DNA from 4 places in the Pedobacter riviphilus genome. Region 1 is predicted to be linked to each of the others. Evidence: riboswitches for the same ligand, from Rfam matches in the RefSeq annotation. Region 1 holds a riboswitch; each other region holds the start of a gene.

Region 1 (3,278 bases):
AATGATGTATTGAGCACAAACGAATTTTTGCCCTGACCAGAGTTAGGTACGATCCCCACCTGTTTTAGGTTATTATATGATATCCGGTAATCATATTTTTCACCGGCATCTGCAACCGATACCCCATTGTTCAATGAATATCCTGTTTGAAAGAAATCGCGCACATTATCGGGATGTGCCACAAAAGGAACGGCTACTCCCTTCGAAAAAAATTGTGGAATTAGTCTACCATCCAATTTAGGTCCCCAGCTTTCATCTACGCCATCGTTAATGCCTTTACCTGCACCGTCTACGTAACTAAACTTGCCTTCAGATCCCTGACCGAAAGCATTTTGATAAACAGGCAGGGTGAGTAAAGTTTCTAAAACAGCATTCGAATTGATGGCAATGCCTAATCCTTTTTTCGATTTACCCGTTTTGGTTTTAATGAGTATAACGCCTGCTGCAGCCCTCGAGCCATATAGCGCCGCGGCATTTGGTCCTTTCAACACACTCACCGATTCTATATCTTCCGGATTGATATCTGAAATGGTATTGGCATAATCTCTTGCCCCAGCCGAATTTAACTGAGAGTTATCTACCGGAATCCCATCAACTACAAATAATGGCTGGTTATTTCCTGCAATGGAAGTTTCTCCCCTAATAACCACTCGTGATGACCCCATACTCCCCTGGCTGTTGGTTACCCGTACACCAGCTATTTTTCCGGCCAGTGCATTTACCAGGTTGGATTCTTTAGCTTCAGCCAAATCCTGTCCTTTTAATTCCTGAACAGCATAACCTAGCGATTTTTTCTGTCGCGAAATACCCAATGCCGTAACCACTACCTCATCCAACGCATTATCGCTTGATTGAAGAATGACCGAAACTGGGCCTGCATTTTTATTGATTTGTATTTCCTGACTCTTAAAACCGATATAAGAAAATACCAAGGTGCCCTTATCTGGTGCACTAATAGAGAAAGCTCCTTTTGCATCAGAAATGGTGGTTTGTTTGGTTTCTTTTATTAATATGGAAACACCTGGGAGTGTTTCACCATCTGCCGACTTTACCGTTCCGGTAACCGTGACATCTTGAGCGGAAAGCTTTTGTGCTATGAGGAGCAAAAAGATAAGCGCTATTGATTTTAAATTTTTAAGCATATTGTGTAGTTAATTAGTTAATAAGGGATAATAATTTTGGGCAAAACAATTCCTAACGGTTAATAACCGTGTTTTATAAGAAAACAAAGGAATGGTTAGATCAAAAAAGCCTGTTAAATGGAGCGATTTTAACAGGGCATGCGCATTCGGAAGTATGCACTAAGGTTTGCATCAATAGCTTTTAGCTTGTCTGTTTTTTTCATCTGAATAATTTTCTTTAAACCGTATTTACTTTTCAAGCGTGCATCAGGGCAAAAAAAAAGCACCCCATAAATCAGAAGTGCTCCATATATTCTTATAAGGATAACGCAAACAACTGACTTAACTACCCCAGATTCATCTGAGATGGAATTAGCACCATTTCTAAAAATTAGATGGTTGCTAAGGCTTCACAGGGCCATTCCCTCCGCCTTTCTTGATAAGTATTTTAAAATAACTGGGGCAAAGGTATAATTAATTCCATTTATCCTATAGTTTTTATAGATTTTTATTGAAATATTTTTTCTTTGGCAATTACATCCATATCTTTGTCTACTAATTTAGTCGATAAATATACATCCCCAATGAAACTAAAATCCATTTTAGCAGCCGTATTGGCCATATCAACAACTTTTATCTATGCCCAGGAACATAATACTTTACCCAATCAGGTAGTAAAACTCAACAAAATAAAATCTAAAGCCTTTGTTTCCCTCGGCAATTGGCGCGGCATAGCGAAAGTAAAGGAAGGTCTGGAAATTCCTTTTAATTTCGAGATCAATGAAAAAAGCGGTCAACAGAAATTATATTTCCGCAATGCCGAAGAAAGTTTCGAAGGTGGTCTGGTAAAACAGACTGCTGATTCACTTTTCGTAAAACTGGATCAGTTTGATAACGAACTCGCATTTGCAATAGATGGCGATCATTTATCTGGTACATTAAGAAAGCAAGATAAAACTGGCCAACCTTTGGTAATTATTGCTGAACGAAAAAATTATCGTTTTAAAACGGCAGATAAACCAGCAACAGCAGACTATTCTGGTAGTTATGATGTGGTTTTTAAATCGCCAAATGGTAAAGAAGAAAAAACAGTAGGTTTATTTAAGCAAACGGGAAACAAACTTACGGGTACTTTTTTACGCGTAACAGGCGATTCGCGCTATCTGGAGGGCGTTGTGGAAGGAAATGAGTTTCAACTTTCTAGTTTTATTGGCTCCTCCTCTCCTGCCTATTACAAAGGAACTTTCCAGTCAGATGGCTCATTAACCGGTGAAATTTTAGGTACAAGGGGAAGCCAGTCTTTTACCGGGACCAAAAATAAAGATGCTGCCCTGCCTGATCCTTATAAACTCACCTACCTTAAAAAAGGATATAAAACACTTGATTTTAGCTTTCCTGATATCAACGGGAAAAAGATTTCGCTAAAAGATGAGAAGTATAAAAACAAAGTGGTGATTTTGACCATCACCGGAAGCTGGTGCCCTAACTGTGTTGACGAAGCTACCTTTTTGGCGCCGTGGTACAAAAAGAACAAAAACCGCAGTGTAGAAATTATCGCTTTACATTACGAACGCTCAACCGAACCTGAATATGCAAAAAAGGTGATGACACGTTTCCGCGAACGTTTTGGAATTGATTACGACCAGGTTATTGCAGGTACTGCCGATAAACAGGTGGTATCCGAATCGTTGCCTGCACTCGATTCTTTTTTATCGTTCCCAACCACGATAATAATTGATAAACAAGGTAATGTAGCCCAGATCCATACTGGTTTTAATGGTCCGGCCACAGGTAAGTTTTATGATGAATTTATTAAAGAATTTAATACTGAGATTGATACGTTACTGAAGAAATAAGCATAGCACTCTCATTTCTTATCGGTTGGTGTCTCACCAACCGAAATAAAGCGTTGGTCGGTGAGACACCGACCAATAGAACTTCCGTGATTTCCGTGCTTCCGTGGCAAATTAAATGGTAGCACAGGCAAGCCACTCCAAATAATAAATAATAATGCATAATGTATCGTTTTTGTAAAGCAGGTTTAGCGCACTTCAGTTCGGGCAGTCCTTCTTTTCGCTTCTATCTTTTTGTGACTGTAATTACATAAAAAATAGCGTTTTACATTTTGTTCTTAGTAGTAACTGTGTTTTTAGCCCC
Region 2 (3,278 bases), 540 kb from region 1:
CAAGATCAGGTTTTCGATTTTATTCGGTTCCGAAATACTCCATTCAACAGCTTGTTGCCCGCCTAAAGAACCTCCGATTAATAATTTAATATAATTAATACCTAAATGCGCAGCCAATAACTGGTGTGCCGATACTAAATCGCGGATGGTAAACTGCGGAAAAGAAAGGTAATAAGGTAAGCCCGTTACCGGATTAGTACTTAATGGGTTTGTACTACCATAATGCGAGCCTAAAACATTAGCACAAACAACATAATGCTCTTCCGGATTGAATAAAGCATTTTCACCGAACAAACCTTCCCACCATTCAAAAACATCAGCATTGGCAGTAAGTGCATGGCAAACCCAAATCACATTATCTTTATTTGCATTTAATTTGCCATAAGTTTGATATGCAATTTGCAGGTTACGGATTTTTTTTCCGCTTTCTAATTTAAACTGTTTGTTATAATGATATGTTGATGCTGTACTCATTGTTTTGTTGTATTCGGAATATTAACGGTTAGGCTTGTAAACTCTCTGTTGGAACTGAAGCATTAATTGTTGCAAATGCCTGTTCGAAATCGGCTTTAATATCATCAATATGCTCAATGCCTACTGATACCCTTAAAGCATTCGGTTTTACACCTGCAGCTAATTGTTCCGTTTCGCTTAATTGTTGGTGTGTTGTGGCCGAAGGTTGAATGATCAGCGTTTTTGCATCACCCACATTGGCCAGGTGAGATACCAGTTTTAAGCTATCAATTACCTGTGTTGCATTTTCTTTGCTTCCGGCTAACTCGAAAGATAAAACTGCGCCAAAACCATTGCTTAAATATTTTTTAGCCAGGTTATTGTATTTACTGCTGGCTAAGCCAGGGTACTGAACTTCTTTAACTAATGGATGGTTTTCTAACCAGGTGGCCAATTCTAATGCATTATCTACATGACGTTGTACGCGGAGCGATAATGTTTCTAATCCTTGTAATAAAAGAAAAGAATTGAAAGGCGATAGGGCAGGCCCAAGATCTCTTAATCCCTCTACACGGGCACGGATGATAAACTGGATGTTTCCAAATGGTCCACCGATACCAAAAACATCACTAAAAACCAAACCATGATAGCCTTCAGAAGGCTCAGAGAACTGAGGAAATTTGCCATTGCCCCAGTTGTAATTTCCACCGTCAACTATTACTCCGCCAATGCTTGTTCCATGGCCACCGATCCATTTCGTTGCAGATTCTACAACAATATTGGCACCATGTTCCAATGGTTTAAACAAATAACCTCCTGCACCAAAAGTATTGTCGACTATTAAAGGGAGATCGTATTTTTTTGCAATGGCGGCAATTTTTTCGAAATCTGGAACGCTAAACGCCGGATTTCCGATGGTTTCGAGATAAATGGCTTTAGTTTTATCGGTAATTTTAGCTTCAAATTCTTCAGGTACATCTGGATTTGCAAAATCGACATGTATACCCAAACGTTTAAAAGCTACTTTAAATTGGTTGTAAGTTCCACCGTAAATGTGAGATGAAGAAACAATGCTATCACCAGCTTCCAATATGTTATTTAACGCTATAAATTGAGCAGCTTGCCCCGATGCAACAGCCAAAGCAGCTACACCACCTTCTAAGGCTGCTATACGTTTTTCGAAAACATCGTTGGTAGGATTCATAATCCTGGTGTAGATATTGCCAAATTCTTTTAAGGCAAATAAATTTGCGCCATGCTCAGCGTTTTTAAAACCATAAGAAGTGGTTTGGTAAATGGGAACAGCCCTTGAACCTGTTGTTGGATCTATTTCCTGGCCAGCGTGTAATTGTAAAGTTTCAAATTTATATGATGTTGACATAGTATCTATTTTTTTAATTGTTGAGTGGGTAAATGCATTAAGATTTTGGGCAATCGTAAAATGTAACAAGGCGTATCCCGATTTTTCGGGACCTTCCAGTTTGAAAGAAACAAAAAAGGAAGATTTTTAAATTACAGTATGCAACAGCACATACAAGCAATCGCGCGCATATCACAACAAGTAATAGAAATAGAAGCTCGTTCTAACTTCTTAAGGTTTGATTTGGGTTCGCCCAGCGATTGAAGATTTAATGTTTTCATCAGTTCTAATTTATATCTCCAAATAACACCATGTTATCCGGTCAGGAATTGGCACCTTCTCTTTCTGAGGGTTGCCAGTGGGTCATCGAGCCAGTCTCTCGCCACTTCTTTATAAATCAACCTGTGAAGATTGACTTTTATTTAGCTTTCCGCCAAATAATATTCCAAATGTCTGAATTAAATTTTAATCGACAAAATAAAATTTCGAATTTACACTAAGACATTGAAAATGAGTGATGTATTTTTATAGCGATATACCAAACTAAAACTTTTAATATAAAATTAACGCTTAAAATTCTAAGTTTGTGTTACCTATCTAAATTTAATCATGATGAAAAATATAAAAGCTTTAGGTTTAGGCCTGCTACTAACTGCAATGTGTTTAAGTAATGCAAACGCCCAGTTTGGTGGTTTGAAGGACAAATTACTAAAAGTTGGCACGGCCCAGGGTGCTAAAGCATTAGGCGTAGACAAGTTTTTAAAGCAACCTGCTGCCATTACCACTAATTTTGAAGATGTAAATAGAGAAGGCGAAAAACAGCCTGATTTTATTAATTCATTAAATTTAAAAGCCCAGCCCTTGTATTTACTGCCTAAAAATCCAGAAGGCGGTTTCGTGCTTTGCGAGGGGCTTTACGAAATGACCAATAAAAGCTACTGCCTAAAAGCCGGAACTTTTGCGCCATCAAAAGGAGATGGATATATGTTTGCCCCAGTTTTAGGGCCGAAAGAAGAAATTGTGGTTTCTATACTTAAAAGTGCAGAAAAACATCCTGATGTTGAACAACATGATATCCAGACGTTGTTATGGACCATTATCGCCAGAACGAAATTTGCCGATTTCAATGGACAGGTTAAACTTACTGCGATAAAATTATTAACACCGAAACAACTTACGCAATTAGAAGGAGGTGCTTTAGGTGTTTTGCCTTTTGATGTAATGGAAAAAGCTAAAGATCAGTTACCATCAGGCGTGAGGGCCGTTTTTGAAGCAGAAAATAATATTCGCCAACTAGTAGCTTCTGGAAATTATACTTATGCCGACATGGAAAAGTACGCCATTATAGCAGGTATGGCTCCTCCAAGAAGCGATGTGCCAAGTGGTATCTGGACTAAACACCCTGACGGTTATTATGTGCGTTATTTTCCTTCTGGTTATTCGATTACCAAAGTGCAGGTATATG
Region 3 (3,278 bases), 2.2 Mb from region 1:
GGGCAGAGCCTTTTCCTAAAGTTTCTACGCAAGCAGTGGTTAAGCAAACGCAAAAATATTTAGATGGTGGCGTATCTTTTAATTATTATATGGTACATGGAGGTACAAATTTCGGTTTTACATCAGGCGCAAATTATGATAACAAACATGATATTCAGCCAGATTTAACCAGTTATGATTATGATGCGCCAATTAGTGAGGCTGGTTGGGCTACCGAAAAGTACAATGCTTTAAGAGATTTGCTGAAGAAGCCAGAAACTCCAGCTGTTCCGGCAAAAATTCCTTTAATTGCTATTCCGGATATTATTTTAACAAAAGCAGTTGATTTGGAAGATATTAAAAGTAAAATTACACCAGTAAATGACGATAATCCTTTAACTTTTGAAGCTTTAAATCAAGGACATGGCTACATTTGGTACAGCAAAAAATTTAATCAGCCTATTAGTGGTAAACTAGAGTTGGCTGGTTTGCGTGATTATGCCATTGTGTATGTCAACGGAACTAAGGTTGCTGAATTAAACAGCTATTATAAAAAATATGATTGTGATATTGACATTCCTTTTAATGCCGTTTTAGATATTGTAGTTGAAAATATGGGGCGTATTAACTACGGGGCAAAAATCATTAACAGTACAAAAGGTATCATTTCTCCGGTAATTATTAATGGACAAACTATTAGCGGAAACTGGAATATGTATAAGTTGCCTATGGAGGTTGTGCCTAATTTAGCCTTGGCAAAAAATACGGCAACAGTTGGAAGACCAGCTTTTTACGAAGGAAGTTTTTCTCTAACAAAAACTGGTGATACTTTTCTTGATATGCGTGATTGGGGTAAAGGTATCGTGTTTATTAACGGAATAAATATAGGACGTTACTGGAGCGTTGGTCCCCAACAAACGCTGTACCTACCAGGTTGTTGGCTAAAAAAGGGTAAGAATGAAATTGTAATTTTCGAGCAGAATAATGACACGCTACACAAAGTAATTAAATCTGTAGAAGTACCTGTATTAGAATTACTGAAGCCTTAAAGTATTAACCTAGATGATCTTCGATCATTCCTTTAAGAAGTTATTCCATCGTTTTGGGTGATTTTTATGAAGTTGGATTACACTGCCTTAATGGGAGGCAGTGTAGATCACTATGCGCTGTAACAATTATTATAGCTGTGGCTTAATAAATTATCGGGTCTAAAACGAAACAATATCTAAATTCCGTTAAAAGGAAATAATGCAGTATTACATTACTCAGCTGACTTTTTTCTAGTAAATGTTTTTCGGTTCAGTCAAACTTTTTTACAGCTTAAAACAATGGTTAGATAAAATCTGGCAGTGTTTTAATGTGTTCGGTTCTAAGGTAATGTTTTTCATCAACTGTTTTGAAAAACAGTGATTGCAGAGTTCAAATCTTGTCTATTAATGTCACAACGCTGTAATTATATACATAATATTGGCTTAGCACAAAAAAATCAAATTAAAGACTATAATATCCATAGAAATTATATACATTTGTGCCGTTAATATATTTTTGACTTATCCAGAAAGACGGAGGGAAAAGGCCCTGTGATGTCTTAGCAACCTGTTGCCAAATAAGGTGCTAAATCCTTCCCGTAAGGGAAAGATAAGAATAACTTTCTCCGGAAATCTGAATAAGCAGTGATGATTTAAAATTGAAAGATGAGTATTTATTTAGATAATGCAGCGACCACCCCACTTGCCAGTGAGGTTTTTACAGCCATGAAGCCCTTTATTTTTGAGTCATTTGCAAACCCGTCTTCGGCACACGCTTTAGGCAGGTATGCCAGAGAAGCCGTAGAGCGATCGAGAGAAATTATTGCGGATACTTTATATACAGAACCAGGAAATATTTTCTTTACTTCTGGCGGAACCGAAGGCGATAATACAGCTTTACTTTCAGCAGTTTATAACCATAATATCCGGGTTGTTATTACTTCCAGATTAGAGCATTATGCTGTTTTAAATACACTTAAAGCTTTGGCAGACAGTGGTGTAATCAGATTGGTATATCTGGAAAACGATAGCAAAGGCAAATTATCGCTCGCTGAGCTGGATACTTTGCTCGAAAATGAAGAACCGGCACTAATATCCTTAATGCACGGTAACAATGAAATAGGAAATTTAAATCCCATTTTGGAAATTGCCGATCTTGCTGAGCATCATGGTGCGATATTCCATTCAGATACGGTGCAAACCATTGGCCATATCGATATTAACACCCGCCAGCTGGCGCCCGATTTTCTGGTGGGCTCGGCGCATAAGTTTCATGGGCCGAAAGGTGTTGGTTTTCTATATGCAAAAGAACCGGCTAATCTGCGTGCTTTTATTAAGGGAGGAGGGCAGGAATCGGGAAAGCGGGCAGGTACCGAGAACGTAGCAGGTATTGTAGGGATGGCAGCGGCACTTCAGCATGCCTATGATAACCAAAACCTTTACGAAACACATATCCATTCACTTAAAAAAAGATTGCTTAACGGGCTTACAAGCCTTTCTGAAATAAACTTTAACGGTTATTCAGATCATCCTGATAAAAGCTTATCTACGGTATTAAGTGTTTCATTACCCGCATTGCCCAATGGTGCAGATTTGTTACAAACTTTAGACAGGGCAGGCATATTTGTTTCGGGAGGAAGCGCCTGTTCTTCCAATCATTCATCGCATGTTATTGAAGCATTGGGAACTGGTAAAAATGAAGAAACAATCAGGTTTTCTTTCAGCAGGTTTAATACCCAGGCCGAAATCGATGAAGTGGTTGCACTGTTGAACAGCCTTTACCGCAATCGTCAGGAACAATCAAACCTCCTTTACGCTTAAAAATAATTCCTAATCATACATCAATAAATTAATCTGAAATGAAAAAAACACTACTCGTTGCAGTTGCTGTACTACCACTAGCTGCACTGGCACAAAAACCATTCTCGTTAAACGGAACCCTAAAAAATGATAAGGGGAATGAGAAAATTTACTTGAGCTATTCGAAAGATGGTAAATCGATTTTAGACTCCACTGAATTAAAAAACGGCACTTTTGCTTTTAAAGGTGAGATCGCCGATCCGCTAAGGGCTTCGGTATATAAAAAGCCCGCTGAAAAGAATGGAAAACGCGATTTCTTGTCCATTTACCTTGAAGCTGCCAATATTCAGCTGGTATCTGCCGATTCTTTAAAAAATGCATCGATCAGCGGGTCGAAAGTAAATGCAGATAATGAAAAACTTAAGGCTTTAACCAAACCAGTTCAGGATAAACTGGCTGCAATAAATGGCG
Region 4 (3,278 bases), 1.5 Mb from region 1:
TACATTTTAGGCTTGTTTATTTAAGAGAGCTTTTAAAAGATTTGAGTACTTTTTAAGTGTCGGTTTTGGGTTGATCATGCAGAATTTCTTCATCGATCTCATTAAGCTGTTCATTATAAAGCCGGTCTGATTCTGCCTTACAATGTTCATAATCATCTAATTTTTCGCAGGAAGTGTTTCCGTGGATCTCGAAAAAATCCCTGATGGATGGATAATCAAAATAAACTGACATATTATTAAGTTTAGGTTACCAATTTGAAGGGGATGGCCATTGATTGTTCGCCGAAAACAGTTAAGAAATCTGCTTTCAAACTCATCTTTTCTGCCATTGCAGAAGGAATTAGCACCTTGTTACACAACAGGTTGCTAAGACATCAAAGGGCCATTCCCTACGTCTTTCTTGATAAGTATTAGACGTCATGGACGGAATCGAACCGCCGTACTAGGTTTTGCAGACCTTTACCTAACCACTCGGCCACATGACTATATGGTCTTTTCAAGTAGCTTTAGATTCACTTTTTGAAGAAGACTCAGCAAAAGTAAAAATTAATTACTATAATTTCTATAGAAATAGTAGTTTTTTTGTGAGATTTCTGATTGTTGAGCTTGTTTTATGGTGTAATTTATTGGTTTTTAGTTGTTTGTGTATTTAAAATAAATTGCAGGTAGATCCTGAAACAAGGTGAGGATGATGATTACTCGCATACAACTCGCCATCGTGATCCGATAGTTATCGGATGCAACTAGATTTACAAGATGACTTTAGTATTCAATAAATTAAGGTTAAAGATTCTTGACTGCGTTAACAAAGACTGATTTAGAAAATCGGTCGTCATTTCCTTTGCTTAGCGAAGGAAATGACGATTCGCCTATACCTATCATCACTACTCTTTTGCTTTCTTGTTAAGATACCTGCCTCTCCGAACGGCCTAATGCTACGCCCTTGCATAATTCCCTCAGTCCAATTTCTTCTTTAATTGTAAATTATATTTCTGTAAATCAATTGTTTACTGATAAAGTCTATAAAATCTATAGGAATACTTGTTTAAATTAAACGAAGTTTATACCTTTACAAAAAAAATAATAGTTCACTAGCAAATTTACGTTCAAGATGAAACTCCGCAGACAACCTCAGCCATATCCCCTGATCAATTATTCAGATCAGTATAACTGCTGTTGCCGCTAATATAAGCTAAGATACAGATCACCTGTTAAAGGTTTTCATTCAGATATTCTTATTTAAAAATCCTGGTACCCCGGGGCCTTTTGATAGAATATTATGGTGGTCATGTATTTAAGTCAATAAGTTGCCGGGGTATCAGGAACAGCCCAAACTAATCACCACCACTAGTTTAGGTTATTACTCTAATTAATTCACCACCATTAATTAGTTGATTTATACAGAAGAAGGGAGAGTCAGTACTCGTTGAACTTCTAGCAACTTTCCATAGGAAAAAGTGCTCAAACTGATCTAGCAATAGATTATAAATTAACCAATAACAAGTAAACTCACGTTTCCTGTTAGGGATTTCATTAAAAGCATAACAGTTGTTTAAACAGCCTGTATCTGTGCTATATGGTTTTCTGTGGGAGAAATCGTGCCTTGTTATTAAAAACTCTAAAACGATAGTGTTTAACTAATAATGATGATTATGAAAATGAAAATTTCCTCAAGAATTGCATGCCTAACCACCTCAGTCCTGTTACTGGGAGGCATTGCATCCGCCAAGGTGGCAAAACCATTCCCAAAAGAAGGGATTTGGAGGGGCGAGTTTAATGTAAGCGAATCAAAAGTGCCATTTAACTTCGAATTAAAAGGTAAAAATCCTCAAACGGCCATCTTAACTTTAATTAATGGCTCCAGACGTGATGATTTTCATGTAGAAAGACGTGGTGATGATTCCATCTATGTAAAAATGAATACCTACGATGCTGCTTTGGTGGCAAAAATAGAAACTGATGGCACTTTATCGGGCGAATACCGCAGTCTGGTACCTGGTTTCAGGGGCAATTCACTTCCCTTTGTAGCAGAGCATGGTAAAAATTACCGCTTTGTAGAACCTGGAAAAGATATCGCACCAAAACACAATATCTCTGGCAAGTGGGAAATAAAAACCTATACCAAAGAAGCTGTACCAGCATCTATTGCTTTATTAAAGCAGAATGGAAATAAACTTACCGGAGTAATCATGACTGTTGTGGGCGATACACGGGAGCTTGAAGGTACTGTACAGGGTGATGAATTTGAGTTGTCTGGCTTTACCGGACCAAGTCCTTTTATTGTAAAAGGAAAAATTAACGACGATAACAGCATTACTGGTGAACAGGGTTTCGGAATTTATAAAAACCTGAAATTTGATGGCCAGCGCAACGAAAATGCCGAGCTTCCTGATCCTTACAAGCTTACTTTTCTTAAAGAAGGTTATAAAAAACTTGATTTTACCTTTCCAGATCTAACAGGAAAAAATGTTTCCTTAAGTGATGATAAATACAAAGGTAAGGTCGTAATTATTGAAACGATTGGTACCTGGTGCCCAAATTGTACCGATCAAACGGTTTTTCTTTCGCCATGGTTTAAAAAGAACCAAAAACGAGGCGTGGAAGCCATTGCGATTGGTTTCGAACAAAAAGATGATCTCGAATATGCCAAATACACGTTGGGTAAATTGAAAGAGAAATATGGTATCACTTACGATATCCTGTTTGGTGGCATTGCCGATAAAAAAGTAGTGGCTGAAAAACTGCCTGCGCTAAATAAATTCATTGCTTTTCCAACAACCATCATTATCGATAGAAAAGGAAATGTAAGAGAAATTTATACCGGCTATACAGGCACCGTAACCGGAAAATACTTTAACGATTACGAAACCAAATTTAACAAAGTGCTCGACGAGCTGATTGCTGAACCAGTACCCGAAAAACTGGCTTCAGCAGAAACACTAAAAAGTAAATAACCTAAACTAAGTATAAACAAAATATTAGGCTGTATTTCATTGCAGCCTATATTTTAACCTACACTTAAAACTATACAAGATGAAAACTTACTTTGCTAAAATGCAGGTGCTGGCACTGGCATCGCTCATTTCTACAACAGCCTTTGCTGTAAATAAGGTGCATGAAGAACCGAAAACAGCCAAAAAATTTATAAAAGAAGGAATTTGGCGTGGTGTTTTTAAGGTAGCTGAAACAGAAGTGCCTTTTAATTTCGAACTGAAAGGAAAAGATGCAGCGCATGCCACGTTTACACTGTTAAACGGTACGCGGAGAGACGATTTCCA

What was found. Region 1 has a riboswitch for S-adenosylmethionine ahead of H9N25_RS10200 (SusC/RagA family TonB-linked outer membrane protein). Riboswitches for the same ligand answer to the same signal wherever they lie in the genome.
Region 2: another riboswitch for S-adenosylmethionine. It lies ahead of H9N25_RS08010 (O-acetylhomoserine aminocarboxypropyltransferase/cysteine synthase family protein); the one in region 1 lies ahead of H9N25_RS10200 (SusC/RagA family TonB-linked outer membrane protein).
Region 3: another riboswitch for S-adenosylmethionine. It lies ahead of H9N25_RS01175 (cysteine desulfurase family protein); the one in region 1 lies ahead of H9N25_RS10200 (SusC/RagA family TonB-linked outer membrane protein).
Region 4: another riboswitch for S-adenosylmethionine. It lies ahead of H9N25_RS04165 (peroxiredoxin family protein); the one in region 1 lies ahead of H9N25_RS10200 (SusC/RagA family TonB-linked outer membrane protein).

The regions. Positions count from the first base shown of each region.
Region 1 covers NZ_CP061171.1:2,492,961-2,496,238, forward strand. Annotated here, with positions in the region: gene H9N25_RS10200 (SusC/RagA family TonB-linked outer membrane protein) at 1-1,142, opposite strand, end outside; SAM riboswitch class I at 1,461-1,567, opposite strand; gene H9N25_RS10205 (TlpA disulfide reductase family protein) at 1,706-2,977, shown strand.
Region 2 covers NZ_CP061171.1:1,954,918-1,958,195, forward strand. Annotated here, with positions in the region: gene H9N25_RS08005 (homoserine O-acetyltransferase family protein) at 1-474, opposite strand, end outside; gene H9N25_RS08010 (O-acetylhomoserine aminocarboxypropyltransferase/cysteine synthase family protein) at 503-1,834, opposite strand; SAM riboswitch class I at 2,102-2,212, opposite strand; gene H9N25_RS08015 (hypothetical protein) at 2,423-3,278, shown strand, end outside.
Region 3 covers NZ_CP061171.1:282,098-285,375, forward strand. Annotated here, with positions in the region: gene H9N25_RS01170 (glycoside hydrolase family 35 protein) at 1-1,028, shown strand, start outside; SAM riboswitch class I at 1,527-1,624, shown strand; gene H9N25_RS01175 (cysteine desulfurase family protein) at 1,674-2,828, shown strand; gene H9N25_RS01180 (TlpA disulfide reductase family protein) at 2,867-3,278, shown strand, end outside.
Region 4 covers NZ_CP061171.1:990,684-993,961, forward strand. Annotated here, with positions in the region: gene H9N25_RS04155 (hypothetical protein) at 53-232, opposite strand; SAM riboswitch class I at 311-410, opposite strand; tRNA gene H9N25_RS04160 (tRNA-Cys) at 415-485, opposite strand; SAM riboswitch class I at 1,394-1,491, shown strand; gene H9N25_RS04165 (peroxiredoxin family protein) at 1,653-2,954, shown strand; gene H9N25_RS04170 (peroxiredoxin family protein) at 3,034-3,278, shown strand, end outside.